2 regions of the Paenibacillus sp. FSL R7-0345 genome follow, and region 2 is predicted to be linked to the other one. Evidence: a T-box and tRNA genes for the amino acid it is inferred to sense, from the RefSeq annotation. Region 2 holds a T-box; the other holds one or more tRNA genes.

Region 1 (15,294 bases), 2.3 Mb from region 2:
GTTGGCTGAACTGTAGCGGCTGCTTCCTCCGTAGCAGCGGCTGCTGACGGTTGAACCGTCCCTGCTGCGTTATCTGCATTATCGCTGCTGCAGGCACTTAGAGTAACGGTGGCCAATAACAGACATCCTCCTGCAGCATTTTTAAGGTTAATCATATCTTCACCCCTTCAGCTGTTCAATCTGATCCATTTAACTTCCAAAATAAGGTATGCAGACTTACCGGATTTTACCCCGTATTCTGTCGGCTTAATCAGCATGAAGTGACATCGCCGCGTAATAATAAAAATTTACCGAAACAAAATGTGACCAAATCCCGTTCGTAGTGGTGTTACAGGTATAAAGGAGGTCATTGCATCATGCAGCGATCCATGACCCGGCCGGGAAATCATGTGATAAAGAGTTACGAAGCTTACTCAGATATGCTATTCAGAATTGCTATGGTCCATCTGGGCAGACGCCAGGACGCCGAGGAGGCCGTTCAGGATACATTCATTAAGCTGATGGAAAAAGCGCCGGATTTTAGTGACTCCGAGCACCAGAAAGCGTGGCTGATCCGCGTGCTGACCAACACCTGCAAAACAATGCTCGGCAGAGGCTGGCGCAAGCGCGAGGTTAAGCTGGACGGTGCCGAAGCGCTGGCTGCAGACGGTCCTATGGATCTGGCGCTGCTGCAGCTCGTAATGGCACTGCCATTGAAGTATAAGACAGTGATCCACCTCTACTACTACGAGGATTATTCGGTCCAGAAAATCAGCAGTATTCTGCAAATTAGTGAATCTGCTGTGAAGATGCGGCTTCAGCGGGGACGGCAGCAATTAAAACTGGAGCTGGAAGGAGCGGAAAACGAGTGAATGACGAAAAGTTTCGCCAACAATACAAGAAAGCGGTGGATTCAATGAAACCAACTGAACATATGAAAAACGGATTGATCAGCAAAATGGAACAGCAGCAGGAGCGCAAACGCCCGCGTAAAACAATGTACATCGCAGCAAGCCTGGTAATTGCCGCAGGCATCGGTATCGCCGGACCGAATATCTGGCAGCAAATCAATGGCCCGGCGGCTCCGGCGCAGGTCGCTCAGGTGGACCCGGGAAGCAGCGTCACGATCCCTAAGGTAGAGCTGCCCGATCCGAACGCTCCGGTTAAAGCAAGCATGGTTCCCCTGTTTGTGTATCACGGCAATGTTTACACCCAGTCCGCAACACGCATGGAAGTTGCAGACGCCGTAGCCCTGCGCGGCGACAAGCTCGGAACCACCTCAGGCGGTATCGATGAATGGAGCGGCAAAGACTCTTACACGGAGCTGTCCTCCAACATCGGCGAGGCCGACCTCTACAGCGTAAAAGGCTACGATTCCGATTTCCTGATCATGTCCTATATAGAAGTCGACGGCCAGGCATTCGCTGACCTGTATGAGCATACGAACGGCATCACCGTAAGCAGCGGAGCCGACCTGATTGGCAAGCTGAACCTCGAAGGCCGGATCACCTCGGCCCAGTGGGAGAGCTTCGACAGCTGGAACAACGGTCTGCAGCAGCAAGCACCGCTTGCTGACGGTTCGGCGCTGGATAACTTCGTAACGGCGCTTCAGGCCGCTAAACCGCTCGCAGCCGAGCCGCTGATGGAGGAAGGCATCTATGAGAGCGAAGACCGCAAGATTATCTACCTGGAGCTGGAAGATAAAGCCCAGGTTCAGCTGGTACTCTTCGGCCAGGGGCTTGTCCGTTACGGCAACGCACCGGTATTCTTCGAAGTGGAATCCGGCGCATTCCAGGCGCTGTGGGACAGCATGACTTCATAAAAATGGCTATGCCCCGCGGCAACGGGCTGAGCCTAATTAAGAAAAGCAGCCCTGCCTTTTTAGGCGGGCTGCTTTCTTGTTTTTGGGTTTATTTTTAAACGATTACGCTACTGAAGTCATAGCAACCTTTTTACCATCACAAAATTCTCCAGCTGCACTCCTCTGCGTTCCACCGTCTGCCGCCTGACCACCCGGTAACCCGACTGTTCAAAAAAGGGCTTTGCCGTTATGCTCGCTTCCGTATCGATCTCAACTAAACCCAGTCTGCGCGCCTCCGCCTCCAGTGTACTCACCAGTGCCGACGCAACTCCCTGCCGCTGATAATCCTTATGTACAAAAAGCCTGTCCAAATGCCCCGCCTGCGTCATATCGGCAAACCCGGCAATCTCAGTATTTATCTCCGCAACATAGCTGAGATTTTGGCTTAGAGCTACCTTCCATGTGTTAAGCCGCAGACTCTCATCCTCATACGCCGCCCAGGCGTTAAGTTGTTCCTGAGAGTAATCCCGTTTGTTTATCGAATGTACTGTCCCGTAGAAAAGAGCGACAATCTGTGTGGTGTCCTGCTCGGTGAAGGTTCTGATTATCATCGTTTAGACTCCTTTTCAAGAAACTTAATTACTGAACTAAACGTATACAATTAAAATACTTCTTGCGGGGTGGATATCATGAACCAAGCACAAACAGCTTGTAAAGCATGCGGGAGGACTGAATTTGTCAAAGGCAAGTTAAATAACGGGTATGCCCGGGTCATGCCGATTAATAAGCCTTTTTCATGGGGCTCGGGCGTTATTTATACATTTTGTAAAAGATGCGGCGAAATCGCTTCGATGAAAATTGAGAATCCGGAGAAGTTTTGAGCCCTGCGGGGCTTTTTTTAATATGCTCTGCCAGCTTCCAACGCAATAAACCAAGCAGGAATAAAAATCATCAGGTAGAGTCCTATTGAAGCGAATATAATGTTTCGGATGGACAGATTCTTGCCCTCGTGGATCTTTTTGAACAAGGCAAAACAGTTATAAAGGAACAGTACACAGGATAGTGGCAGAATAAAATACAGCCAAATAAGCAAACCATCACCCCTTTATTCAGAATCATCAATAGATTCTGGTCTTATACCAGGTCTTTATCATCGGCTCCTGATAGATTGTGGAGACAAATTAGTAAGGATCGCAAGGGTAACCAAAAGCTGAATTTTCTTTACTATCCTCACATAGACTCCCTCCTTATTTCAAAAAACATAATAAATTAAAGACTCATTTCAGCAGCAAAATCAAAACTTAATCCCCCAGGTAGAAATACCTATGATGGGGCTGTCACAACAACTACTGATGGAAATGTATCTACGTACTGGGACTTGGTTAAAGCGAATGATCCCAATGCAGGTGCTCCCGGTTATAGATCGGGTTTAGCTTATTTACAACCTAGCTCAAAAGATCGGATGACGGTTAATAGCTACCGTTTGAATGGTACAGGGACTTTTGTCCTCTATTTGTATGACAGCAGCTGGAAAGAATTAAGTAAACAGACAATAACTGCAGATGACAAAATACATACGATTACAACAGTTTCAGGCGTATTTCAGGCTTCTATTTTTAACACATCGAACACAGCTGTTGCAAGAGTTTATGAATTCGACATGTTTGGCACTGTACAAGATTATACACCTCCAGGCATACCGTCAGGACTTACAGGAAGTGCAAATGATGGTCAGGTCATTTTGAATTGGAATGCCAATAGCGAAAGCGATATCGCGGGTTACAAGGTCTATAACAATGGAGTACTTTACACTACTGTTACAACCACAACGTCAACGGTAACTGGTCTGAACAATGGTACGGATTATACTTTTGCCGTATCGGCCATAGATAAAGCAGGAAATGAGTCGGGCAAGGCTAATTTAGTTTTGGCCCCCACTCCGTTAGCCTCGCCAACACCGGCAGCCACACCGGAACCGACACCATTACCAACACCGGTAGCGACAGCTTCACCATCACCAGAACCAACAGCTACGCCAGCACCGACAGCCACACCGGAACCCACACCATCATCAACACCCATAGGGACAGCTACGCCAGCACCATCAGAAGCGCCTACTCTTGACGTAACCATCATGCCTGAAAAAATCGGTTTGGGTAAAGAATTTACAGCTGACATTTCCCTCAAAAATGTGAACAATATTTATGCTGAAGACCTCGAATTGAAGTATGATAAAGAGCATCTGCAATATCTGGGTTTTGAAGAAGTAACCGGCTATAAAGTCTACAATAAGCCAATGGATCAAAACGGAACCATACGCTTTATCGTAGCCAGCCAAGGGGAAGCATACGGCATCAACGAGGATACAGTTATTTTAAAACTAAGGTTTAAAGCAAAAGCACCGGGTACTGCAGTCGTCGATTCTACAAAGGCAAGGATTGCTGATACCGAAGAGGAATATGATTTAGAAGCAATGAATTGTTTGGAAGATAACATCATTATAGAAGCAACTGACGTCAACAAATCAGGCAAATTCACTCTTGTGGATCTTGCCATAGATGCAAGATATTTTAAGTATTTTGCTGCAGATGTTGACCCGGTAAAGTACAACGCGCAGCAGGCCGGCGATGAATACGTGAATGATGATGATTTGCTGTATATTGTAGAGCAAATCCTAGACAATCCGGATTACCTGCCCAACACATAGTATTTGAATTGAATGACCCGTCAGGCGAGAGCCGGCGGGTTATTTTATATATACTTCAAAGACTCATGCTTCTTATAATATTTTCTGATATGTGTTATAGGGATGTGTACACTTCCATAGGAACTTTCATACAAATTAAATACCATTTCGCCTAATCTCAAAATTATTCCGTCTCATAATTTAAGATGAGAAGGTGATTTCTAATGATGCGCGGTGAACATTATATTAAGCCCATCGAATCAGGATACACCCGCCCACATTTAATACGTTGTGAGGACGGCCAAATGTACGTGGTTAAACTCAGCTCCAATCCTCAAGGCAGCATGGTTCTGATTAATGAATACATTAGCTACAGATTAGCCCTTCTGCTTGATCTTCCAGTACCACAAGGAGAGGTCATACTTCTGGATAAGGAGATTATTTCACGTAATTCTGAACTTCAAAGAGAATATGCACAAGCAGGTCCGCATTTCGGGAGCCTCTACATCGAGAATGCTGTAAATGTGACTCCGGACTCTGATTTTTCCAAGGCAGATAATATTGATAAAGCTGCTGATATCATTTTATTTGATTACTGGCTGAACAACAATGACCGGCATAGGTTTCATGATGCAAGTACCAATCTTTTAATGACCCCTTCCCGAATATCCCATCTGTGGATGATCGACCAGGCTAACATTCTGAGAGGACCAGGATGGAATGAACGTTCCATTTTGATCCATCAGCCTTATATTTCTACTTACTGGGGTGAGTTGTATCAGAAATTCGTGCCTTTTCTGGATAGTAAATCTCCTTTTGAAGCTGCGTTGCAGAAGTTTGAGTCTCTTATGCTTCTTGAGCTTAGGCAAGCAGTAGCCGGTTTACCCGTTGAATGGGGGTTCACGGACAGTCAAGATCGTGCAATCGTTCGTTACCTGCACACGAGATTAGCCCTATTACGTGAGGCGATAGAAGCAGTCCGGCTTCATTTCCCTGTATGGAGTAAGGATTTTAACAATAAAGATTTTTCCCGGAATCCAGTATCCAGGATCAAATTACAAGGTGGCTTTTCATAACCCTACATCTCTATCCTTTATTGGAGCCGGTGCGCAAGGCGCTGTATTTCTATTGGATTCCGGCAAATGCGTTAAGATCTATGCGTTTCCCGATGATGCTAAGCTGGAGTCCACTGTGCTTACGCATGTGCAATCTTCTTCATTCTTCCCAAAATTATTTGAAGCCGGAGTGAATTATAATGTAATGGAGTTTATACAGGGGCAGGGGCTAGATGAATACCTTCTTCATAATCCAAGCATTGATGATGCCATAGCCGAAAAAATAATTGATTTGCTGGAGGAAATGAAGCGCCTAGGCCTGCACAGAATCGATGCGGCATTGAGGCACATTCTGCTAACCCCATCACAAAATCTCATTGCCATTGATCTTGTGCACTCATTCGTATGTCACTCCCCAAAGCCTAACATACTTTTGAATGAACTTAATAACCTAAACCTGTTATCCCGTTTCATGGACTTCGTTAGATTTCAAAGACCTGAGCTTTATGAGGATTGGTTATAAACAAAGCAAAAACCCCTTGCTAGGCAAGGGGTTTAGTGAAGTGGGCCCTACAGGACTCGAACCTGTGACCAATCGGTTATGAGCCGACCGCTCTAACCAACTGAGCTAAGGGCCCGGACTAGGTATCCGAATGTACAATGGCTGTAAAAGAATAATTGGTTGCGGGGGCAGGATTTGAACCTGCGGCCTTCGGGTTATGAGCCCGACGAGCTACCGGGCTGCTCCACCCCGCGTCAGTAAACTTATTCAAACAGCGACAATAGTTAATATACATTAAATAAGGCCTTAAAGTCAAGGATGAATTTGTTAATTCCTCAGGGTAAAAACCGAACCCCGTACCGCCCCTTCCGCGAACGGTAAATTTCCACGAATTGCGGGTCATGATAGCCGTAAATCCAGCCGTCCTGCTCCAGTCTTTTGGCCAGACAGCCTGCCTGAAATCTCGTCCTGAACAGCTTAGCAAAGTATATCCAGTTCATGATGGGTGTCTCCTTTGAAGTTGGTTCAGCGCTGCAGTTATAGCATACCCCATCATGGCAGATAAATATGCGGGACCCACGGCTCCCCAACCGGAAAGCCGCAAGTCCCGCAATTAAAATATTTTGAATCAGCTTACACTCCGAATGAAGCCGGATCTTTGCGCCACGATTGCAGCAGGGCTACATCGCTCTCAGCGATCTTACCCTGGCTCAGGGCTACATCAATCAGGGTTGTGTAATTGGACAGGCTCTGCAGCGGCACACCGGCTGCTGCGAACGCCTCGGTCGCCCGGTCCAGCTCATAGCTGAAGATTGCGAGAACAGCCAGCACCTCTCCACCTGCCTCTTCCACAGCCTGCGCTGCTTTGATCGAGCTGCCGCCCGTAGAGATCAGGTCCTCGATGACGATGACTTTTTGGCCCGGAGAGATACTGCCCTCGATCTGGTTCTGTTTGCCGTGGCCTTTAGCCTTATCGCGGATATAAGCCATTGGCAAATTCAGCTTGTCGGACACCCAGGCTGCATGCGGAATACCGGCGGTCGCTGTACCTGCAATAACCTGCGCTTCGGGATAGCTGGCTTTAATCAGCTCGGCAAAGCCGCCTGCAATATAGTTCCGGACTTCCGGGAAGGACATCGTAAGACGGTTATCGCAATAGATCGGCGACTTAATGCCGGAGGTCCAGGTGAACGGGTCCTGCGGACGCAGGGCAACGGCCCCGATCTCCAGCAGATAGGCTGCAACTTGCTTGCTTGTATTAGACAATGTACTCATGCTTGTGTCATCTCCTCAATAATGGATAGTGCTGCTGCGCGCGGGTCGGCTGCTGCGGTAATCGGCCGGCCTATAACCAGGAAGTGGCTGCCTTGACGGATGGCTTGTCCAGGCGTCATTACACGCGACTGGTCGTCCAGAGAAGAACCTGCCGGACGAATACCCGGGGTTACCGTGACGAATTCCGGACCGCAGGCTGCTGCGATCGCTGCCGACTCCTGCGGAGAAGCAACTACGCCGTGCAAACCGGCTTCAGCTGTAAGCTTGGCATAACGCACTACAGTATCCTCTACGTTCCCGGCAATGCCGATCTCTTCATTCATGACTTCCTGGCTCGTACTTGTAAGCTGTGTAACCGCAATGATCAGCGGGATATGCAGCGAAGGATTCAGGCTGACCGCCTTGGCGGCTCCCTCCAGCGCTGCGGCCATCATCGTCTTGCCGCCGGAGGCATGCACGTTGAACATGTCTACACCAAGTCTGGTGATGCTCTCAGCACCGCCCCGGACAGTATTCGGGATATCATGCATTTTAACGTCTAGGAAGACGGAGTAACCGCGTTCCTTGAGCTCTCTGATAAAATCCGGTCCTGCTGCATAGAAAAGCTGCATGCCGACCTTCAAATAGCAAGGGATGCCTTCCAGCTTATCAATCAGGACTCTCGCCGAATCTGCATCCGGATAATCGAGCGGAATCATCAGCCTGCCGGCCATTTCATCCCGTTTTGTAATCTGACCAATCGTCTCATGCTCTGTCTGCTCTGGGATTTGCTGTTCCATGGGTCGTTCTTCCTCTCCTTCAATCATCATCTGCTTGCCCGGGCACAGTTGAACGGTCTGCGCTAACGCAAACCGTCCTCTGTGTGGAACCGTCCGCAGACGGCTCCTGGTATTCTATATTATTGTCCGACAAAAGCAGGCATCGACTGTGACGAGAAGTTGATTGTCTGCAGCATTTTCAGCAGTGCTGCTACGGTATCGAGCGAGGTCATACATACCACGCCGTTCTCAACCGCTTCGCGGCGGATGCGGAAGCCGTCACGCTCAGGTGTTTTACCCTTGGTCAGGGTATTGAACACGAAGTTTGCTTGACCGCTGCGGATCAGGTCGAGGATCGTAGGCTCGCCTTCGTCCAGCTTGTTGACGTTCATCACGTTCAGGCCGGACTGCTCCAGCGCCTGCGCCGTGCCGCCTGTGGCGATGATTTTGTAGCCCAGAGCATGGAAGCCCTTCATTAGTTCAACTGCTTCGGCTTTGTCTTTATCCGCTACTGTAACGATGATCGCGCCGGTTGCCGGGATTTTCATACCTGCTCCGATCAGACCTTTGTACAGCGCCTTGGCATACAGCTTGTCGCGGCCCATAACCTCACCGGTCGATTTCATCTCAGGTCCGAGGGTAGGCTCAACTCTGCGCAGCTTGGCAAAAGAGAATACCGGCACTTTAACCGATACATAGTCGCTCTCCGGCCAGAGACCTTCTGTGTAACCCTCTTCCTTCAGGTTGCCGCCGAGGATGATTTTGGTCGCCAGATTGGCCATTGGAATGCCGGTTACCTTGCTCAGGAACGGAACCGTACGCGAGGAGCGCGGATTCACTTCGATTACGTACACTTCGTTCTGGTAGATAACGAACTGGATGTTCACCAGACCGATCGTCTTCAGCTCTTTGGCAATTTTGATCGTGATGTCGGTGATCTTCTGCTTCAGGCCTTCATCCAGGTACTGCGGAGGATATACGGCGATGGAGTCGCCGGAGTGGACGCCTGCGCGCTCCACATGCTCCATGATACCCGGGATAACCACAGTCTCACCGTCGCAGATTGCGTCAACCTCAACCTCTTTGCCGAGCATATAACGGTCGATCAGGACCGGATGCTCCGGATTGATTTTGACCGCTTCAACCATATAGCTCATCAGTTCAGCGTCGTTATACACGATTTCCATCGCACGGCCGCCCAGCACGTAGGAAGGACGCACCAGCACCGGATAGCCGAGGGATTGGGCTGTTTCTACTGCCTGGCTTGTATCGGTTACTGTCTTGCCTTTCGGCTGTGCAATATCCAGACGGGCCAGCAGCGCTTCGAACCGCTTGCGGTCTTCGGCTTCGTCGATGCTCGACAGGCTGGTTCCGAGGATGTTCACGCCGGCAGCCGCCAGTGGCGCAGCAAGGTTGATGGCCGTCTGGCCGCCAAACTGCACGATAACCCCAATCGGATTCTCCTGGGCAATGACGTTCATTACATCTTCAAAGAACAGCGGTTCAAAATACAACCGGTCCGAGGTATTGAAATCCGTAGACACTGTCTCCGGGTTGTTGTTGATAATAACGGCCTCATAGCCGGCGTTCTGAATCGCCCATACCGCATGTACAGTGGAGTAGTCGAACTCAATCCCCTGACCGATACGGATCGGGCCCGAGCCGAGTACTACAACCTTCTGCTTGTCAGAATGAGTCACTTCGTTTTCGGTTTCATAAGTCGAGTAGTAGTAAGGTGTCGATGCTTCGAATTCAGCTGCACAGGTATCTACCATCTTGAAGACCGGAGTCAGACCTTGGGCCAGGCGCAGGCTGCGGACATCCGCTTCCTTCGTCTGTGCGCCGCCAGGACGGCCTTCAGCGCGGATCTCGGCGATAGCACGGTCAGTAAAGCCTTTGCGCTTCGCCTGGTACAATGTTTCAGCGCTCAGCGTTTCTTCGCTGCGCAGCACATCCTCGAATTGCACCAGTCCTTCAATCTTGGACAGGAACCACCAGTCTACCTTGGTAATATCCTGGATTTCCTGCAATTGATAACCGCGGCGGTAGGCTTCGGCGATCAGGAACAGGCGCTCGTCATCCGCTTTTGCCAGACGGTTACGCAGGACACTGTCTTCCAGCAGCTCTGCACCCGGCAGACGGAAGCGGTGAACTCCGATTTCCAGGGAACGGACAGCCTTGTGGATCGACTCTTCAAAAGTACGGCCAATCGCCATAACTTCGCCCGTCGCTTTCATTTGTGTACCAAGCTTGCGGTTCGCCGAGGTGAACTTGTCAAACGGCCAGCGCGGGATTTTGCTGACGATATAATCCAGTGTCGGTTCGAAGCAGGCATACGTCTGACCGGTAACCGGGTTGACGATTTCGTCGAGCGTGTAGCCGAGGGCGATTTTGGCTGCCATCTTGGCGATTGGATAGCCGGTTGCTTTGGAAGCAAGCGCCGAAGAGCGGCTGACACGCGGATTTACTTCAATTACATAATATTGATAGCTGTACGGATCAAGTGCGAACTGTACGTTACAGCCGCCTTCGATGTTCAGCGCACGGATGATCTTCAGTGAAGCACTGCGCAGCATCTGGTATTCACGGTCGGAGAGCGTCTGGCTCGGTGCCACAACGATACTGTCGCCAGTGTGCACACCTACAGGGTCAAAGTTCTCCATGTTGCAGACTACGATACAGTTATCATTCGCGTCACGCATAACTTCATATTCTACTTCCTTCATGCCGGCGATGCTCTTCTCAACCAGACACTGGCCGATCGGGCTGTAGCGGATACCCGCTTTGACAGTCTCACGCAGCTCTTCCGCAGTGTCGCAGATTCCGCCGCCAGTTCCGCCCAGTGTATAAGCCGGGCGTACGATCAGCGGAAAGCCGATTTCTTCGGCGAAGCTCATCGCTTCATCTACGGTAGTAATAATGATACTTTCCGGAACCGGCTGATCCAGCTCGCGCATCAATTCGCGGAACAGGTCACGGTCTTCTGCCTTCTCGATTGAATGCAGCTGAGTACCCAGCAGCTTCACGTTCTCTGCTTCCAATACGCCGGCACGCGCCAGTTCAACCGCCATATTCAGACCGGTCTGGCCGCCCAGTGTCGGCAGCAGTCCATCCGGACGCTCCTGCCGGATGATGCCTGTTACGAACTCCAGGGTGATTGGCTCGATATAGACTTTATCAGCCATGTTAGTATCGGTCATGATGGTGGCCGGGTTGCTGTTGATCAGTACAACCTCGACGCCTTCTTCTTTCAGAGCCTGGCAGGCCTGTGTGCCTGCATAGTCGAACTCGGCGGCCTGGCCGATGACGATCGGACCAGAGCCGATGACGAGGATTTTTTTAAGTTTATCATTCTTAGGCATGATTATAGAGCTCCTTTCACGGCTTCAAGCTTCGTTGTTAGTTTAGGTGCCGTGATTCTGGCATTGGCAGCAAGCTGTGCCTGGCGTGAACCGGCAGGCGTCTTCGCTTTGTGATCGGCAATCATCTGCAGGAAACGGTCGAACAGATAGCTGCTGTCATGCGGTCCCGGCGCTGCTTCCGGATGGTATTGCACCGAAAAGGCAGGGTACCGGCTATGCTTCAGCCCTTCAATGGTCTTGTCATTATTGTTGATGTGCGTCACTTCAAGCTCGGTGCTCTGCACAGATTCTTCATTAACGGTGTAGCCGTGGTTCTGCGAGGTGATGAAGCAGCGTCCGCTTTCAAGCTCCTTAACCGGGTGGTTACCGCCGCGGTGGCCGAATTTCAGCTTCTCGGTGTCTGCGCCGCAGGCAAGTGCGAACAATTGGTGGCCCAGGCAGATGCCGAAGATCGGATATTCGCCAAGCAGCTCGGAAATGGTGTTCACAGCATAAGGTACATCTTTCGGGTCCCCAGGGCCGTTGGACAGCTGGATGCCGTCAGGGTTCAAGCGGCGGATTTCGTCCGCAGTTACATCATGAGGCACAACCACTACATCACAGCCGCGGTTGTTCAGTTCACGGAGGATACCCGTCTTCGCGCCGTAATCAACCAGCACGATCCGCTCCTTTGTTCCAGGGCTGCTATAGCTTGTAGTAGTAGAAGTGCGGGCAACCTGGTTGCGCAGCTCTTCAATAGTCGTGTCGCCCATCATTTCCATCAGTTCTTCTACACGCTTGTTAGAAGTAGTCAGAATGGCTTTCATCGTTCCGTAGTGGCGGATAATGCGGGTCAGCATCCGGGTATCGATCTCGCTGATCCCTGGAATGCCGTATTCCTTCAACAGGTCATCCACACTGTATTCAGCGCGCCAGTTGCTTGGCACATCTTCATGGCGGCGTACAACAAAGCCGTGTACAAAAGGACGCACGGATTCAAAATCATCACGGGTAATACCGTAGTTCCCGATCAGCGGATATGTCATGGTTACGATCTGTCCGCAGTAGGATGGGTCCGACAGCACCTCCTGATAACCTGTAATCCCTGTGTTAAAAACAACCTCGCCTGTCATTTCGCCCTCAGCGCCAAATGCGGTCCCTGTAAACAGCGTTCCGTCCTGAAGCAGCAATCTTGCCTGCATTTCCTTCCACTCCTTCTTGTTTCTGTAGTCTGATTCTATTGTCTCTATCCTGATCCAGTCAGGATCGTTAGTTAGCTTTCGTCCAGACGGCCTTGCCGTCTACCCAGGTTGCTACCGGCCAGCCTTTCAGCTTCCATCCGGTGAACGGTGTATTGCGTCCCTTAGTAGCAAAAGTGGCCGGGTCTACCACCTGCTCTTCATTCAGGTCAATCAGTGTCAAGTCAGCCGGCGCACCTACTGCCAGACTGCCTGTGTTCAGCCGGAACACGCGGGCCGGATCAGCGGTCATCCGCTGTACCAGCAGGGACAGATCCCATTTGCCTGTCGCTACAAAAGCGGTATACAGCAGCGGGAAGGCTGTCTCGAAGCCGACGATGCCAAACGGCGCAAGCTGCATGCCCTTGGCTTTTTCTTCTTCGCTGTGCGGCGCATGGTCCGTTACGATGATGTCAATCGTTCCGTCCAGCAGCCCCTCGATGCAGGCTTCCACATCGCGGCGGGAGCGCAGCGGCGGGTTCATTTTCCAGTTGGCATCCATTCCCGGGATATCCTCTTCAGAGAGCAGCAGATGGTGCGGACATACCTCAGCGGTTACTTTAATGCCGATTTGCTTGGCCTGGCGGATCAGCCGAACCGACTGCTCTGTGCTGACATGGCAGACATGGTAGTGTACGCCTGTCGCTTCAGCGAGCAGAATGTCGCGTCCGACATGAATGGCTTCCGACTCGTTCGGGATCCCCTTCAGACCATGCTTCGTGGCAAAAGTACCTTCATTCACCGCACAGCCCTCGACCAGCGAATCATCCTCACAGTGAGCGATGACCGGCATATCCAGGCTTGCTGCCAGCTTCATCGCATCCTTCATCATCTGAGCAGTCTGTACACCCACACCGTCATCCGTAAAGCCGATCGCTCCGGCTTCCTTCAAGGCGGCAAAGTCCGTCAGCTCGCGGCCAAGCTCATTTTTGGTGATTGCCGCATATGGCAGTACTTTAACGAGTCCGGCTTCACGTGCTTTTTCCTTTACCAGCTCGACGATTTCGGGAGTGTCAGTCACCGGCCGGGTGTTCGGCATGCAGGCGATGGTGGTGAATCCGCCCTTGGCCGCAGACCGTGCGCCGGTTTCAATCGTTTCTTTATGCTCAAAGCCCGGCTCGCGCAGATGCACGTGCATATCGATCAGGCCCGGTACCAGCAGCTTGCCTTCCGCATCTACAATCTCACCGGATTCTTCTGCCGGAAGCTCACTTTCAACCGCTGTAATGATTCCGTCCTGAACCACGATGTGCTTGACTTCCAGTTCGCCGTCTTTGTTCAATATGCTGGCGTTTCTAATGATCACGATGATGATTCTCCTTTTGCCTGCAAGCCGCAGCTCCAAGCTCTGTTTGTATTATATAATAAAAATTCATCTTTGTGTATATTTATTAATCCATTTATGTCAGGTTTTTTTGGTGCCAATCTCTTCTACTGAAGTGCACGCTCCATGACAGCCATTCTTACCGGTACACCGTTCGCCATCTGCGGGAAAATCCGTGACTGGCCGCTCTCGACCACCGCATCATCGATCTCCACATTGCGGTTCACCGGTGCCGGATGCATGATGATTGTGTTCTTATCCAGCTTAGCCGCCCGCTCTTCTGTGAGTCCGTACTGCTTGCGGTACTCATCAGCTGACTGTAGAATGCCCGTTGCGTGGCGCTCCAGCTGCACTCTCAGCATCATAACCACGTCCGCCTTCAGTGCTTCTTCTATACTAACGTAGGGTGCATACTGTGCCAGTTCAGGTGCCTTCATACTGTCCGGTGCGCAGAACTGCACGCTTGCTCCCAGCTTCGTCAGTCCCCAGAGGTTCGAGCGGGCCACCCGGCTATGCATAATGTCCCCTATAATCGAAACTTTGAGGCCCTTCAGCTCGCCAAAATTTTTGGTCATCGTATACATGTCCAGCAGCGCCTGGGTCGGATGCTCGTTGTTTCCGTCTCCGGCATTGATCAGCGGGATGGATACCTTCTCCGCCAGCTGCTGCAGCACGCCTGCAGGCTTCAAACGCACAACTCCGGCGTCGATCCCCATCGATTCCAGTGTGCGCACTGTATCGTAGATCGACTCGCCTTTTTCTACACTGGAAGCTGCCGCCGTAAAATTCAGCACTTGCACCCCAAGGCGTTTCTCAGCCATTTCAAAGGAAAAGCGGGTCCGTGTGCTGTTTTCAAAAAACATATTAGCTACAAACTGTGATCTCAGCACCGGTGTCAGCTTCTCAGCCTGATTATCCCAATACGCGGTTCTGTTCAAAAGCTGCAGAAGCTCTGTCCGGTCCAGCTCTTTAATCCCCAGCAGACTGCGTTCCTTCACCTTGGTTGCTGTCATCATTGTTATCTTTCCTCCCGGTTGGAAATAATGTAAACCTCGTCTTTGCCGTCGTATTCCGTAAGCGAAACTTCAATTTCTTCATGCCTGGAGGTCGGCACGTTTTTGCCGATGTAGTCCGGCCGGATCGGCAGCTCGCGGTGTCCGCGGTCGGCCAGTACAGCCAGCTGAATCATCCGCGGCCGTCCGCAGTCCATCAGGGCATCCATCGCTGCGCGGATCGTCCGTCCGGTGTACAGCACATCGTCGAACAAGATCACTTTCTTGTCGCGGATGCCGCCGCTGCCTTCCGGAAGCTTCAGCATGCTCTCGGCTGCCTCCC
Region 2 (15,294 bases):
CCATCAGGGAAAACACAACCACGCACAGAGCAATTTTTTTCCATCTCATCCTTGAGACCCTCCAAATAATTCATGCTGTTAATATATACTACAGGAGGTGCTACAAGTTGCGGAGAGTTTAGGTAAAAAATTCATCATTCCGGGTAAAATGATACTATATTTAGATTAATGCCCACTACTGCCACGGCAGCACTACTATTATTGGAGGAACACCATATGACTCTGCAGCTGCAAATGCTCGGCACCGGCGATGCCCATGCCAAAAACTACTATAATAATAACGGGCTGCTCATCAGCCCGGACTATACTCTGATGATCGACTGCGGAACCACCGCACCGCTTGCCATGGAGGCAGCCGGCCGTTCTGTCAGTGAGGTGGACGCTGTGCTGATTACCCACACTCACAGTGACCACATTGGCGGTCTCCCTGAGCTTGGCAGGCTCACCCGGTCAGCCGGAGGGCCAAAAATGCCCCTGTTCGCTGCCGGACCGTTAATGAATCCGCTCCATGAAGGTTACCTTAAAAACCGCACCGGGAATTCCGGCTCCCCCCGCACCCTTGATGAGGCTTTCGAAGTAAAGCTGCTGCCGCCTGCTGCATCCTGCACACTCTCTCCCGCAATCACACTGGAACTGATCCGCACACCGCATATCCGCGGTAAAGACAGTTACTCCCTGCTGCTGAACGGTGATATTTTTTACAGTGCCGACATGACTTTTCAGCCTGAGCTGCTCCTGAAGCTGGTCCGCAAGCAGGGGGTCCGTCAAATTTTTCATGAGTGCCAGCTGACGGGCCCGGGCGTAATCCATACAGCTCTTAGCGATCTGTTATCTTTGCCCCAGGACATTCGTGAGCTGATCCGCCTGATGCATTACAGCGACCAGAAGCCCGCCTTTGAGGGTAAAACAGCAGAGATGACTTTTATGGAGCAGCAGGTGCTGTATACGCTATAACGCTTATGTCATTCCGGTCTGGGCAGAGCAGCCTCATAACCGGATAGGTCATTTGCCGCCCAGCTCCGGCCCGATGGCCAGCAGGCTAGGAATCTTCAGCATCTCCCCGGTCGTTTTTTATAACCACATTATCCGCCACCATAATAAAAAGACCGGACACCCGCGCATTGCAGCGCTTGTCCGGTCTTCGTATACACCTTCTGTCCTAGAACTGCGGCAGCTGATCCAGGTTATTCGTAGGATCCCCGTCCGCATCTCCCCGGATATACATTTCGCCGTCTTTCCCTTTGAACACATTCACTCCGGCAATACTGCCGGTCTGAACCTCCTGCAGCGCCTGCTGGTAATCGAGTACACGTCCAGAGGAAGTCTGAAACTTCAGCAGATCGCCGTCACCATTTCTCTGCGCCGCTGTAAAACGTTCGCGTTCATTGTTGATCACTGCGGATTCTCTCCTTCGCGTTTGGATTAGCCCTATGGCATACCGGTAGATTCCCCTGCGCCGCGAAGAAGTATGTATCTTTGGGTTTAAAGCTTCTTCTGCATTCTCACATGCAGGATGCCTGCGTCATAGAATGGCTCCTCGGAGATGACCTCATAACCCTGCTTGGCATAAAAATCTTCAGCCTGACACTGCGCATCCAGTATCGAAAAGACCAGTCCCAGTTCTTTGGCCCGCTCTTCAAGCGCCATCAGCAGGACACGCCCGTATCCCTTGCTGCGGTATTCCTTATGCACAGCGATGCGCTGCATTTTGGCAGATCCTGCTTTATAGTAAATCAGCCGGCCGGCAGCCACCGGAACGCCGTCATCCACAACCAGCAGATGATGCACCTGATCCCCGATTACATCGTATTCGTCAATTTCCTCTTCCGCCGGAACCTGCTGTTCCTCTACGAATACTTTTTTGCGGATGTCCAGCCCCATCTGAAGCTGTTCATCTGTAGTTACATGTACGATTTCCGCCGCCATATTCTCTGCCTCTCCTCTCTATGTCAAACAACAGTTGAATTATTATACAGAATTTTCGATTGTCTGTATAGGGAGGCCTGCCGGCTGACGGCTGATCTGAGGACACGCAGGTTCAATCAGCGGAGTATACTTCAGCAGGAATAGAACGGTCATACACATCCTGCATAACCGGGGACACCGGCGGGTCCAGCCGGTCCAGGCTGTCCGGTCTGCCGCCTAATTCCGTTACGGGGCTGATTTGAACTGCCTCCGGCGCCTGATACACTGCCGAACAGCCGGCAGGCATCAGCAGCAGAGCCAGACAGAGGCCTGTAACACTCTTGCTGTATTTGTGCATATTCTTCTCCTCCTTATCTTATCTGCTGTTCCCAGCTTTGACGATTGGAAGGGATATTAAACTTGCGCTTGACTTCAGCGGCAGACAGCATTAAGATATCCAGTAATTAGGATATTTAAAAGCTAGGAAGAGAAAGAGTACCTTGGCAATTCTCTCACAGAGAGCTCCGTCCGCTGAAAAGGAGCAGGGAAAAACCACGGGAATATGGTCTCTGAGCTGCGCACCGAAACCCTTTAAGGGGTGTAGGCTGCGCCGGAACCCGCATCCGTTAACATGCTAGGGTATAACCGCTTACCAGCGGCGTACCTGAAGAGGTGAATGCCGCAAGGCATTGACGAAGTTGGGTGGTAACACGTGAGCACAGGCTCCCGTCCCTTTTGGGGACAGGAGTCTTTTTTGTTGTTCAGATAATGTAAATCACAGGAGGAGAAGGAATAATGAAGACTATTTTTATCGGCGGCGCCTGGCCCTATGCCAACGGTTCCCTGCATCTAGGCAGGCTGGCAAGCATTCTGCCGGGTGACATTCTAGCCCGCTATCACCGGGCGGCTGGCGACCGGGTGCTGTATGTGTCCGGAAGTGACTGTCACGGAACACCGGTGGCAGTGCAGGCTGCCAGGGAAGGGGTATCTCCGGGGGCATTCGCCGGCAGATACCATCACGAATTCACGGAATGCTTCAGCCGGCTGGGCTTCACGTTTGACCTGTATACACGCACAGATCAGTCTGAACACCATGAGGTAGTCCAGGAGTTATTTCTGCAGCTGCTGGATCACGGATATCTGTATACCCGATCGGCTTTGCAGTGCTACTGTGAGCAGGACCAGCGCTTTCTCCCGGACCGCTACGTGGAGGGCATTTGTCCGCACTGCGGACAGCCGGCGCGCGGCGATCAGTGCGACTATTGCTCAGCCCTGCTCGATCCGTCCGACCTGCTGGAACGGGTCTGCAAAATCTGCGGAACACCGCCCGTTCTGCGCCCCACAGAGCATTATTACCTGGCCTTATCGAAGCTGCAGGATGAGCTGGCCGCATATGCCGGGGCGGAGCATGGCTGGAGGGAAAATGCGGTCCGGTTAACCGGGCGGTACCTGCAGGAAGGACTTCAGGACCGTGCGGCAACCCGGGACCTGGACTGGGGAGTCGATGTGCCGGTCGACGGCTACAGCGGCAAAAAAATTTACGTCTGGATCGAGGCGGTCAGCGGTTATCTGTCTGCCAGCAGACAGTGGGCCCGGCAGACAGGCGAAAGCTGGGAGGACTTCTGGCTGGAAAGCGTCGGTGAGGGCACTCCCGAACAGGGCATCACCGCCTATTATGTACACGGCAAAGACAATGTGCCGTTCCATAGTCTCATCTGGCCGGCCATTCTTATGGGGGCGGGCGGACTGCATTTGCCGGACCGGCTGCTGGCCTGTGAATACATGACTCTGGAGGGTCAAAAGTTCTCCACTAGCCGTAACTGGGCTGTCTGGGTTCCCGATATTCTCAGCCGCTATCAGCCGGATTCCATCCGCTATTTTCTCATAGCAAACGGACCCGAGAAGCGGGACACCGATTTCACCTGGCGGGAATTTATCCATAGCCATAACGGTGAGCTGCTTGGTGCCTTCGGCAATTTCGTCAACCGCAGCCTGGCTTTCATCAACAAGTCATTTGACGGCCGGGTGCCTCAAGGAGAAGCAGAAGCGCTGTGGAATCATGCAATTAATGAATTGTATCTAAAAGCCGGTAAGCTTATTGAGGCAGGCCGGTTCAAGGACGCGCTGGAGAGCATCTTTGCAGCGGTACGCCAGGCTAACAAATATTTCGACGAACAGAAGCCTTGGGCAATGTTCAAGGAAAATCCGGCGGACTGCAGCCATACCCTCTACAACTGTGTGCAAATTATCGCTAATCTGGCTAACCTGCTGAATCCGTTTATTCCCTTTTCCTGTAACCAGATCCGCTCCTTCCTCTCGTTAGGGCAGCCCTGTTGGCACAGCATCTCCGTACCCGCGGGTCAGGCCATCCGGGACTTAACCCTGCTCTTTGAGCGGATCGATCCGAAGCGTATAGAGGAAGAAACAGAGCGGCTGAAAGCACAATTAACCGGGGGAGGATAGGGGATCGTTATTTATTCCGCCTCCTGCAAAAATCTCTTGATTTCAGCCATATGCGCCGGAACGATTAGCGGGTAGGTCACTTCCTCCGGTATGTCCGCGAAGCCCCTGATCTCGGCCATTTCAAATTGGGGAATCTGCCCGAAGCTCTGAACATCCGCCAGATAGAGCTTGCCGAAGCTCTCGGGCACCCCTTCTATGGATACTGAGTATACGCAGACAGGTGTTAGGGAGAATTCCTCTGCTCCTGTCTCTTCATATAATTCCCGCGCCGCCGCATCATCCGCCGGTTCATTCGGCTCGATATGCCCGCCCGCAAACTCCCATGTAGACCGTTCACGGTGCCTGGCCATAATCCACTGATCGCCCTGCCTTGCAACAATCACTACATATTTTAGTGCAACATCTTTAACAGCTGTCCTATGTATCGTAACTTTCACCGGCTTGAATCCCCCTTAGCTAACTGCTCCCATTTCTCGCGGGTCTTGGAGTACTTTCCGGGATCCAGCGAGCGGATGTCAAAAAATAGCTGCCTGGAGCCAGCCGCGTCTGCCAGTCTCCCACTGGTATGCCAGGCAAACTCGGAAACAGGGGACTGTTTTTGCGTAAAAGTAGTGTTGTTCACATTAAAAATAGCTGCCATGTCTATTTCCTCCTATGATTGTTATACATATTCTGTTACAGTTCTCATAAACTGCAATCTGCCTTTATTATCATGCCTGAGTAAAATAAACAAAAGGAGGTTTCTCATGGTTGTATTTGCTGTTCTGTTTGTCTTGCTGGCCGTACTGAACTTTTGCTTTCCGGCCTTCGGCTGGTATCTGCGTTACGGGTGGATGGTTAAGGGACATTCCGAGCCGAGTAATGCTTATATTCTGATGTGCCGGATCAGCAGCGTTCTCGCCCTCATCCTCTTTTTCGTATTTTTTATACCGGTTATATTTTTTTAAAAATGCTTCTTTTTATTAGATTTTCTTGTGTAGTATCTGGTTTTGTAAAGGAGGTTTAACGTGAGCGGAATATTAGTGCTAGCAGCCTCTATACTGTATCCGGTCCTACTATATAGGATATTCCGGTTCATTGAATACAAAAGCCGTCTGAGAATGTATTGGATCATTATGCCGTTAAGCGTGCTCATCAGCTTGTTCATCCCGTTTTTGTACATCTATATTAAGGGGCCGTCCGTCCTATTTTCGCTGGAGGCTGTGATGGGTTATTCACTGACATCGGGAATGATGACCTTTCTGGTCATCCCTTCTTTTACAGCGGCATTGGTTTGTATATTGTATGGTTACCTGAGAATCAGCAGAGGGTCCGTCGCTATTATGGCTGCAGTATGTATTGCAGGTGCGGCAGGATGCTTGTCAGGCGGCAGCGCAATAGAGCGTTTGCTCAATGAACCGTCAATCCGTTGGGAGCAGGTCGGGGCTGAGGAGGTGGCGGGGGCCGGAATGTGGATCTACAGTGACGGTCAGAATGCCGAGAACCGCTACATCGGGCTGAATGAACAGGGGACGGATCAGATAATGATAATGCTTAACTCTATTCCGGTATCTGCGGTTAATGAAATTCAGTATGCTGAGCGCACACTGGCTGCAGAAATTTGGTTAAGCTTCAAAAAGAACGATCAGCGATCGGTCCGGATTCAATATGACAAACATGCAATTTACGCAGAAATAACGGATAAGCGGAATCAAAAATATTTTTACGTCCAAGCCCCCCGGTTAAAAGACTTCTTTGATCAAAAGCTCCATGAATAGCTGTTACTTCAGCCGTATCCCGCTTAATAAATAATCCCAGTTCGCATAATCATTCATATCTCCCGGAACCTCAAGTGCGCACACGTGCTCCATACCCCAGGGCAGTTCCCTGGTAACCGTCAGATGTTCTGCAGGGTTTAGGATCAGAATGGTAAAGCTTCTTCCTCTAAGTAATGTGGATAAAATATAACGTAGCTCATACACCTGTTCGTAGCTGGCATGCCACCGGATGAACAGACTGTTGCTGCTTAAGAGCAGATTTGCCCAGAAGCGGGTGATCCGCCGGTCAAGCTTTTGTCTGTAAGCCGGATAACAGGAGCGCCAATCTACTTGCGGGATGACCGGAAAATCGTGTGCGGAAACAATATTGTACCGGGAGTCCTTAATAAAATAGGATTTGGATAAGCTGTGCCTTGCAGGGTCGTCATACAGGGGATCCCCATCGTTCAGGAAAAAGTCGGTCTCCTCCAGCTTGCTTAAATTCTCCAATTCCATGAAGCCGTCAAAACGGCTGCCGATTAACCGGTTCACATCGCTGAGTGATGCAGAGATCATCCAGTCCAGGGGCATGGCGAACTTGCGGAGGCCGTACCGTCTCATATTAATGGCAGGTGCGCAGGAGGAGCCGAGGCTGACGATCAAGTCGTATTCTTTGTGAATATCCTGAAGGTTCATGTGTTGATTCACCCGCTTCGTCGGGAATTATTCCATTATTAAAGTGTATACGCAGAAAAGGGAGTTGGATTGGACTTTTTTAACGAAGGGTGTAAAAGAATCTGGAGCTGTATTGAGGGGTTTAAACAACAAAAAAAGCCTTGAAAATCAAGGCTTTCACGTATAGGACGGATGGGGTTCGAACCCATGACCCCTACCCTGTCAAGATAGTGCTCTCCCGCTGAGCTACCGTCCTGCAACAAAAGTTATAATATCACAGAATGTTAGCTGGTGGCAACCATTTTTTTCGTGGAGGAGTATTGAGGCTGTAAAGCAGCTACCTTCTTCTCTTCAAAATATCTCCATCCAGCTCAAAAACTGCAGGCGCACCTATTTCTTCAGGATTCCACCCCCGCTCTATAGCTTGAGTAATGAAATACGCGGCATCCTTAGGTCTGGCGATTTTTTGATTCAGATGCTCCGTATGTGGAAAATTCACCCAGAAGCTGTCTATATCGGACTGTATGTGCACTTCAAGCCGGTTTCCCTTAACAGATGCATGTTCCGCTACCATAACGATAAATCCGCTATCCGGTGAGATGGTCCAGATGTACGGTTCAGCATGTACAGTGATTTTTCTGCCGTCCTTTTTATTAATGGTCATGTGGAGCCCGCCTTTGTTTATTCAGAATCATCTATACCCGTGCCCTGATGCGCTGCACTGCTATTCCCGCATTCTCCAAGGAGCTTCGGATAGCTACTGCAAATTCTACGGCGTGAAGACCGTCCCCGTGCAGACAGATGGTTTCAGCGGTTATAGCCACATCCTCTCCGCTGATGGAGCGCATCTTGCCCTCGCCCACCATCCTTAGAACCTGATGCCGGGCCTGCTGTTCATCCGTCACTAGCGCTTCCGGCCGGCTTCTGGGCGTTAGTGAGCCATCGCTCAGATAAGTCCGGTCGGCAAAAACCTCACTCGCAGTAAGCAGCCCCGCCTTGTTCCCGGCCCGGATCAGCTCGCTGCCGGCCAGGCCGAACAGAATCAGCTCCGGCTCAATCCGGTACACCGCCTCTGCGATTGCTTCGGCCAGAGCTGAGGAGGCTGCCGCCATGTTATACAGCGCACCATGCGGCTTGACATGCCGGAGCACGCCGCCTTCTGCCCGCACAAAACCCCATAAGGCCCCCACCTGATAAACCGTGAGCTCGTAAGCTTCCCGGGGCGAAAGCTTCATTTCCCTGCGTCCGAAACCGGCCAGATCCTGCAGGCCGGGGTGCGCACCGACAGCCACTCCATGCTTCAGCACCAGCTGCACCGTCCGCGACATGGTGCCGGGATCGCCGGCATGGAAGCCGCAGGCAATATTGGCTGATGTTATGTACGGGAGGATCTCTTCATCCCGCCCGATCCGGTACGCGCCGAAGCTCTCGCCCAGATCGCAGTTTAAATCAACAGACTTCATTGGCTGTTACCTCCGGTATGTATTTTTGTGATTTGTTAAGAACCGCGCCAACAGTCCGGATGGGGCGCAATTGCGGATGAGTCGTGCGTACCTGCGGCGCTCGCGCGGATTCAAAGGCATTTTTGCCTTTGATTTGGCCCGCACGAGGCGTTGGCTCGGATTCAAAGGCATTTTTGCCTTTGATTTGGCCCGCAGGCGGCGTTGGCTCGGATTCAAAGGCATTTTTGCCTTTGATTTGGCCCGCAGGCGGCGTTGGCTCGGATTCAAAGGCATTTTTGCCTTTGATTTAGCCCGCAGGCGGCGTTGGCTCGGATTCAAAGGCATTTTTGCCTTTGATTCTGCCCGCACGCAGCGTTGGCTCGGATTCAAAGGCATTTTTGCCTTTGATTTGGCCCGCACGCCGCATTGGCTCGAATTCAAAGGCATTTTTGCCTTTAATTTGGCCCGCACGCCGCGTTGGCACGGATTCAAAGGCATTTTTGCCTTTGATTCGGCCCGCACGAGGCGTTGGCTCGGATTCAAAGGCATTTTTGCCTTTGATTTGGCCCACATGCAGCGTTGGCTCGGATTCAAAGGCATTTTTGCCTTTAATTTGGCCTGCCCTGTCTCCGGGCAACCCCTACATATGTTCCAGCACAAGCCGCAGCCGGCGCAGCTCAAACTCACGCTGCATTAGCTGCTCCTGTGCTTGCCGCAGGGTGACAAGCCGGAAGCGGATAGCGCTGCCGGGGCCCGCCTGCGCAAGCAGCGGCAGGTCTGCCGTAATGACCTGCGCAAGCTTCGGATAACCGCCGGTCGTCTGCCGGTCCGCCATCAGGATGATCGGGGCTCCGCCGGATGGTACCTGAATGGTGCCAAAGGTGACTGCCGCTGAGACCAGACTCCGTTCCTGCTCCAGCTCCAATACACTCCCGGACAGCCGGTAGCCCATCCGGTCCGACTCCGGGAGAATCATATATGGCTCAGACAGAAAGCGCCGCCGGCTCTCTTCGCTGAACAGCCCGTATTCTTCCCCGGCAATCACCCGGACCACCGGGGCTTTTGGATACTCAGGAATAAGTGCCGGCGCAGGATACCAGCTGCTTATAGCTATAACTTCTGCTCCCAACTTACCAGCCAACCGTCCTGCTTCCTGACCACTATCGAACTGTCCAGTTTCCAGTCCACCGTTCAACCGTCCTGCTTCCTGTCTATTATCGAATTCTCCTGTTTCCAGTCCTCTATTCAACCGCCCCGCCCACAAGTCCAGCTGCCACGCGCCTGAACCCCGGGCCAGCCGTTCTGTCCAGGCGGCAGCCCTGCGCGAAGGCGTGCCTACAGGCAGCACGTCACCGGAGCGTAGCGCCCTGCCCTGATGGCCGCCGATCCCGGCGCGCAGGTAGGTCGAGCGGCTGTTCAGCTGCACCGGAACATCGATGCCTCCGGCAACAGCCAGATATGCCCTGCATCCACCGGGCAGGCGCCCAAAATGCAGCCGTGTCCCTTTAGGCACATAGGCTGACCGCCAAAGCGGCAGCGGCTGCCCGTCCAGCATCGGCGCTAATCCGCCGCCGCAGACGGCAATCAGTGCCGGAGCAGCGAAGGTAATTTCCGGGCCGAGCACTGTCATTTCCAGTCCGGCGGCCTGTTCATCATTGCCGACTAGCAGATTGGCCATGCGAAGAGCATAGCTGTCCATCGCCCCCCCGGCAATCACACCGAACTGCTGGAAGCCGTATCTACCCAGATCCTGAACCGTCGTTAGCAGACCCGGCTTCATGATCAGCAGGCTCATAGTCTCTCATCTCCCATGTCCGAGAATTCCCGGAATGAAACCGGATAGAAGCGGACTATATCGCCGGCCAGCAGCAATACGGGCGGCATAGCATCCGGCTTAAACAAAGCAAGCGGAGTCCGGCCGATCAGCTGCCAGCCGCCCGGCGTCTCCAGCGGATACACCCCGGTCTGATCGCCTGCAATCCCGACAGAGCCTGCGGGGATAACCAGCCTTGGTGAGGACCGGCGCGGAGCAGAAATCGCCGGGGACAGCCCCCCGAGATAAGGAAAACCCGGGGCAAAGCCAAGCATATAGACCAGATAATCAGCCGAAGAATGAACATCAATAACTTCCTGTACTGATAGCCCGTTATGACGGGCCACAAACTCCAGGTCAGGACCGTTTTCCCCGCCGTAGCATACAGGAATTCTGACCGTTCTTGGAGCAGGAGCCTCCTGTTCTTCTGTATGCTTCAATAGATCTTTCAATAGGGCAGCCACTACCGGATACGGATAGTTTTCCTCCCCGGGGGCGATATACTGCGGATATGCCTTCAGGACAGCATGCCCGTCGTAATATACGGCAACCGAGTGAAAGGAAGGGACAAATTCAAGCATCCCCGCAAAAGGAGCAGAACTCAGCCTGCTGCAAACCGCCCTGACACGGCGGTGGGTCTGCGGACTGACTGCTGCCTCAAAGAGTACAGACGCAGCTGAATCTCCTAACGGGATAATGCGAGGCAATCCAGTCCTAGTATGATTTTGCAGATGAGGTACCCGGCCCTCTGCCTTGTTACCCAAGGATAGCCCCCCTTTCCAATCCATAATTATGCTTATTATACCCGATTAATGAGTCAGCCTCACGCCAGCACCTGCAGCACATCAGCGATTTTCCGGTGATGGGACATTACACCATAATTCATCCAGGCCATAAAATCTACCTCATATACGCAGCCGCTGCGTACAGCAGGAAGGCTCTGCCAAAGCGGTGTTTCAAGCAGCTCCCGGCCTTCACCCATCTGCCGGTCAAAGGTAATGAACAAATGATCTGCCGTCAGCTGTGCAAGGGCCTCCAGGCTGAGATTCACCTGCTTCTGCCCCCGGCACAGCTGACGGACCAGCGGATGCGGCTGCAGCCCGAGGTCGCTGTGCAGCACGCCTCCCGTATAGCCCAGCCCGTCACATCCGTACAGCATAATGCCGGCGGAAGAGATCCGGAGCACCGCTACAGTCTGCGTTCCTGCTAAGCGGCTGAGCCGCTGCCTGGCTGCACGCGCCTTGTCCTCATAACTGCTAAAAACCTCCTGAACGCTACCGGTCCTGCCGAAAATCGCTGCCGCCGTACGCAGGGTAGCCCGCCAGTTCTCCTGATGAAACGGTAGTTTAAACAGCGGTGCTACCTGACGGTATTCCTCCAGATTCCAGCGCTGAAAGCCGTCGTCAAGCATGATCAGCTCCGGCGTATAACGGGACAAACCCTGCCAGTCGCCGGTGGAAATATCAAATGCCGGCACATGATGAAGCCCAAGATAATCCTGCTTGCCCCAATCCGCGTGGCAATACTGTGCAACAGGTGTGATACCCAGCGCCAGCAGATAATCCTCCAGAAACGGGGCGAAAATCCGTGTTCCCTCCTGGTACAGGCTTCTGTACCGGCCGGGTGTAACCCCGACACTGCCTTTAAAACGCCGGCTGAAATAGTACTCATTACTATAGCCCACTGCAAGGGCAATCTCATGCAGCCGGTCTTTACTCATCAGCAGCTGCTGCTGGGCCCGTTCAATTCGCAGCCCGTTAAGGTATTCCAGCGGAATCTGACCGGTCTGTTCCTTGAACAGCCTGGTATAACGGCTGCGCCCCAGGCCCGCGATCTCCGCCAGATCGTCGACTGTCATCGTTTCATTAAAATGCTCCTGCATATATTGTACAGACCGCTGAACCAACGTCTGGTCATCCGCAGGCACGGCAGCACAGGGATTGGCACGCATGAGCAACAGCAGCAATTCCTGGAACCGGCTCTGGGCGGCAAACTGCTCGATCCGCTCGGCATCCCTGTTGCTCTGGTGAATCGACTCCAGCAGCAAAATCATTTGCGGGAAGGGACGGCACTGTAACGAACCTGAATGCAGAAGCCCCTCCGCAGGCAGACTGCTCACTGAAATCTGCCCATTTTCCCCGTAAGTAATAATGTCAAAGGTAAGCCGGTAAAAGCTCAGCCCCTGCTCTCCAGCAATAATACTGCTTAGTCCCCCGCCGTTAAACAGGAATCCGCTTCCCTTCTCCAGCGGATAGCGCTGCCCGTCTGCTTCAGCCCAGCCCTGTCCATCTGTTATAACGATCAGAGCAGGAACCGGATACATCACGGTTTGCTTAAAGTCTGACGAGGACTGTGCTACGGTCTCTATAGTATTTAGACTGTATAATATCCTATTAGGATATTTATCATCTGTCCTTCCCCCCATTTTCCCGCCCCCTAACTGAGAATCATTTTCATTAATTCAGTGTAAAACAAAAAAGAAGGCCTATCAACCATGCTGATAGACCTTCTTCTATATAATATGCCTCTATTGGATAGGATGACTTATTTAACTATAGCCTTAAGCAGATCGTCAAGCTTCATGGAATTGGCGGTAATAGCCCCGGACTGCCAGTGTGAACGTTCCATTTTGTAAATATTTCCGTTCTTCACAGCCGGAATGTTCTTCCAAAGCGGCCCGTCCAGAATGCTCAGGGCATCCTGATTCTCAGGCGTGTCCCAATCGCCGTTATCCAGGAACACAATGATATGATCAGCGCCCAGCTCTGGAATGACCTCTTCAGAGATAATCGACTGGTAGTCCGTCATCTCTGCTGCCATATCAACAGGAGTTAGCCCGAACTGGTCATAAATTACCCCGGTGTAACGGTTTTTGACGCCGAATAAGGCAAATGACTTATCAGCTACATTGAGCCGGATTACAGCTACCTTTTCCTGACCGACTGCCTGCTGCAGCTTGGCTTTACCGTCCACTAATTTTGCGTCATACTCAGCCAGCACACTCTCGGCTTTTTCCGGAATACCCAGGGCATCAGCAATCGCAGCAAGCATCAGTCTGGAATCCTGAAGTACCGCCTCTGGCATCCGGTAAGTCGGTGCTACCTTGGAATAATTCTCGTAGGCTGTTTTGTCTGCACCACCGTCCAGAATGATCAGATCCGGATTCTGGTCCAGAAGTGCCTCCATACTGCCGGTTATATCAAACTCCGGAACATCCAGTCCGAGATAATCCTGCTTGCCCCAGCTCGGATGATACCATTGCACCACAGGTGTAACACCCAGTGCCTTCAGATAATCCTCCACATAAATACCGGCAACCCGCTGCGGATGCGCCGGAATCTGAACATCACCGAATTCTCCGGTTACGGTACGCATTTCGCCTTCAGCGCCGCCTGAATTGTCCATCTCTGCCGCTTTATTGCCGTCCGGCGCACTGCTTGCTGCAGTCTCTGCCGCATTTTCTGTCTGCGCGGCATTTCCGCTGGCTGCGTTATCATTGCTTCCGCAGGCAGCCAGTACTGCCATTACCATTAGGAGCATTGCTGCCCAGATATATTTCCGACCCCGCTCTACCATTGAACTCTCCACTCCCGACATTGATGTAATTGATTATCATTCTCAATAACCACATTTTCAATACTAACATGCCTGACTGGAGTTTCAATGCACTTTCTCAGCGGATTTTTTATACAAACTCGTTTATAATCTGTTTACAGCAACAGACAGAGACAGCCGAATCCAAACATGTCGGTCACAGACTGTCCCTCTCTTCGCCTACTCAGTTTTATTCATCCACCATCCGCTTCTTATACACATAGGCAGCAACAGCATGTATCACCAGTACCCATGCCAGGATGACCAAGAGATGCAGCATAACATCACCCAGGCCGGCACCAGCCTCTACACGGTTCGCCAGCTCCAGCAATTGAAGATTCGGCATATATTCTACCACAGCCAGTACCGGATATTTCTCGATAAACGGAGTGAGGAAGGAGCCGGAGCTGAAGATGAACATAATCGGAACGATAACTACAGAGGCCTCCATAACCGATTTGGTAAACAATCCGATCAGCGTACCTAATCCAACATAGAACACAGCGGATAACACGAGGGCAATAGCAATTACAGCCATATTCCGCGGATTATAGCCGCTGAGCCAGATTGATCCGGCAACAACAACAGCTGTTGCAATAAAGCTCAGCAGGCTTTTTCCGCAAAAGATTTCCAAAGTACTGGCCGGAGACAGCATCAGTCCGCGCAGCGTGTTCTTTTCCTTCTCTTCCGCAATCAGGGAGGACTGGACATAAGCCCCTACCAGGATGAAGCCCAAATTAATGATCAAATAATGAGAAGCAATGCCTTCAATCCCCATGCGGCCGAATAAAACAGCCATCAGGAGCGGCATAATTAATGTGGTGGATACGAACAAATTGCGGGACAAGTCCTTATAATCCTTTTGCAAAATAGCAAATATTCTTCTCGTTGAAAATGTCATGCCAGCTTCCTCCCTGTCACTTCTACAAATATATCGCCTAATGTCGGATGATTCGATTGCACGGATACAAGCTGGCTGGTGCTCATATAGCGGAACATCTGGTCTGCACCTTCTGGCCCCTTTGGCACAATGACCATACTGCCGTCCGCTAGCTCGACCGTCAGAGTGGGCTCGCCCCGCTGCTGGCGCAGCTTTTTGGGACTGTCCAGGAGCCTGATTTCCCCGTTGTTCAGGAACGCAACCCGGTCGCATAACGCCTCTGCCTCATTCATGTCATGTGTCGTCAGGAAAATCGTCGTGCCCTTCTCCTTTAATAGAAGCAGCCCTTCATGAATATGCTTTGTATTGACCGGATCCAGCGCCGAAGTCGGCTCGTCCAGGAACAGCAGTTCAGGCTCGTGCAGGAATGCCCTTGCCAGAATAACCCGCTGCAGCATCCCTTTTGACAGCTTAGATACAGGCTTCTTCTCTTCACCCGCCAGATTAACCATCTGGAGCACCTCAGCGATTCTTTGATACGGCACGCCGTAAAGATCGCAATACAGCTTCAGATTATCGTAGACATTCAGCCTGCCGTATAGGGCCGTGTTGTCTGTGACGATGCCGACCTTTTGCCGGTAGGTCTCAGACTTCAGCTGCTCAGTGCTTACTCCAAAAGCATATGCGCTTCCAGATGTCGGCTTGAGCTGGGCAGTCAAGATTTTAATAGTAGTTGTTTTGCCGGAGCCGCTGGGGCCAAGGAAGCCGAATATCTCTCCTCTTTTT

What was found. The T-box of region 2 lies ahead of metG (methionine--tRNA ligase). A T-box ahead of a tRNA ligase gene usually reads a tRNA of that ligase, here a tRNA-Met.
Region 1: it encodes a tRNA-Met, which carries the amino acid that the T-box ahead of metG (methionine--tRNA ligase) is inferred to sense. The anticodon was not compared.

What each region holds. Positions count from the first base shown of each region.
Region 1 covers NZ_CP152002.1:5,199,758-5,215,051, forward strand. Annotated here, with positions in the region: gene NST84_RS22490 (hypothetical protein) at 1-116, opposite strand, end outside; gene NST84_RS22495 (RNA polymerase sigma factor) at 357-851, shown strand; gene NST84_RS22500 (hypothetical protein) at 914-1,801, shown strand; gene NST84_RS22505 (GNAT family N-acetyltransferase) at 1,918-2,391, opposite strand; gene NST84_RS22510 (transcription initiation factor TFIIIB) at 2,470-2,661, shown strand; gene NST84_RS22515 (cohesin domain-containing protein) at 3,159-4,487, shown strand; gene NST84_RS22520 (HipA family kinase) at 4,691-5,542, shown strand; gene NST84_RS22525 (serine/threonine protein kinase) at 5,529-6,044, shown strand; tRNA gene NST84_RS22530 (tRNA-Ile) at 6,086-6,159, opposite strand; tRNA gene NST84_RS22535 (tRNA-Met) at 6,201-6,277, opposite strand; gene NST84_RS22540 (hypothetical protein) at 6,359-6,523, opposite strand; gene pyrE (orotate phosphoribosyltransferase) at 6,657-7,298, opposite strand; gene pyrF (orotidine-5'-phosphate decarboxylase) at 7,295-8,011, opposite strand; gene carB (carbamoyl-phosphate synthase large subunit) at 8,197-11,418, opposite strand; gene carA (glutamine-hydrolyzing carbamoyl-phosphate synthase small subunit) at 11,421-12,599, opposite strand; gene NST84_RS22565 (dihydroorotase) at 12,667-13,947, opposite strand; gene NST84_RS22570 (aspartate carbamoyltransferase catalytic subunit) at 14,067-14,975, opposite strand; gene pyrR (bifunctional pyr operon transcriptional regulator/uracil phosphoribosyltransferase PyrR) at 14,978-15,294, opposite strand, start outside.
Region 2 covers NZ_CP152002.1:2,860,152-2,875,445, reverse strand. Annotated here, with positions in the region: gene NST84_RS12095 (copper amine oxidase) at 1-49, opposite strand, end outside; gene NST84_RS12090 (MBL fold metallo-hydrolase) at 217-954, shown strand; gene NST84_RS12085 (DUF3892 domain-containing protein) at 1,160-1,396, opposite strand; gene NST84_RS12080 (GNAT family N-acetyltransferase) at 1,483-1,926, opposite strand; gene NST84_RS12075 (hypothetical protein) at 2,039-2,263, opposite strand; T-box leader at 2,379-2,642, shown strand; gene metG (methionine--tRNA ligase) at 2,701-4,368, shown strand; gene NST84_RS12065 (NUDIX domain-containing protein) at 4,380-4,805, opposite strand; gene NST84_RS12060 (hypothetical protein) at 4,802-5,008, opposite strand; gene NST84_RS12055 (DUF6199 family natural product biosynthesis protein) at 5,115-5,315, shown strand; gene NST84_RS12050 (hypothetical protein) at 5,376-6,125, shown strand; gene NST84_RS12045 (DUF1796 family putative cysteine peptidase) at 6,129-6,800, opposite strand; tRNA gene NST84_RS12040 (tRNA-Val) at 6,964-7,035, opposite strand; gene NST84_RS12035 (hypothetical protein) at 7,117-7,443, opposite strand; gene NST84_RS12030 (5-oxoprolinase subunit PxpA) at 7,475-8,242, opposite strand; gene NST84_RS12025 (hypothetical protein) at 8,313-8,918, shown strand; gene NST84_RS12020 (biotin-dependent carboxyltransferase family protein) at 8,862-10,016, opposite strand; gene pxpB (5-oxoprolinase subunit PxpB) at 10,013-10,798, opposite strand; gene NST84_RS12010 (helix-turn-helix domain-containing protein) at 10,858-12,459, opposite strand; gene NST84_RS12005 (ABC transporter substrate-binding protein) at 12,579-13,559, opposite strand; gene NST84_RS12000 (ABC transporter permease) at 13,819-14,529, opposite strand; gene NST84_RS11995 (ABC transporter ATP-binding protein) at 14,526-15,294, opposite strand, start outside.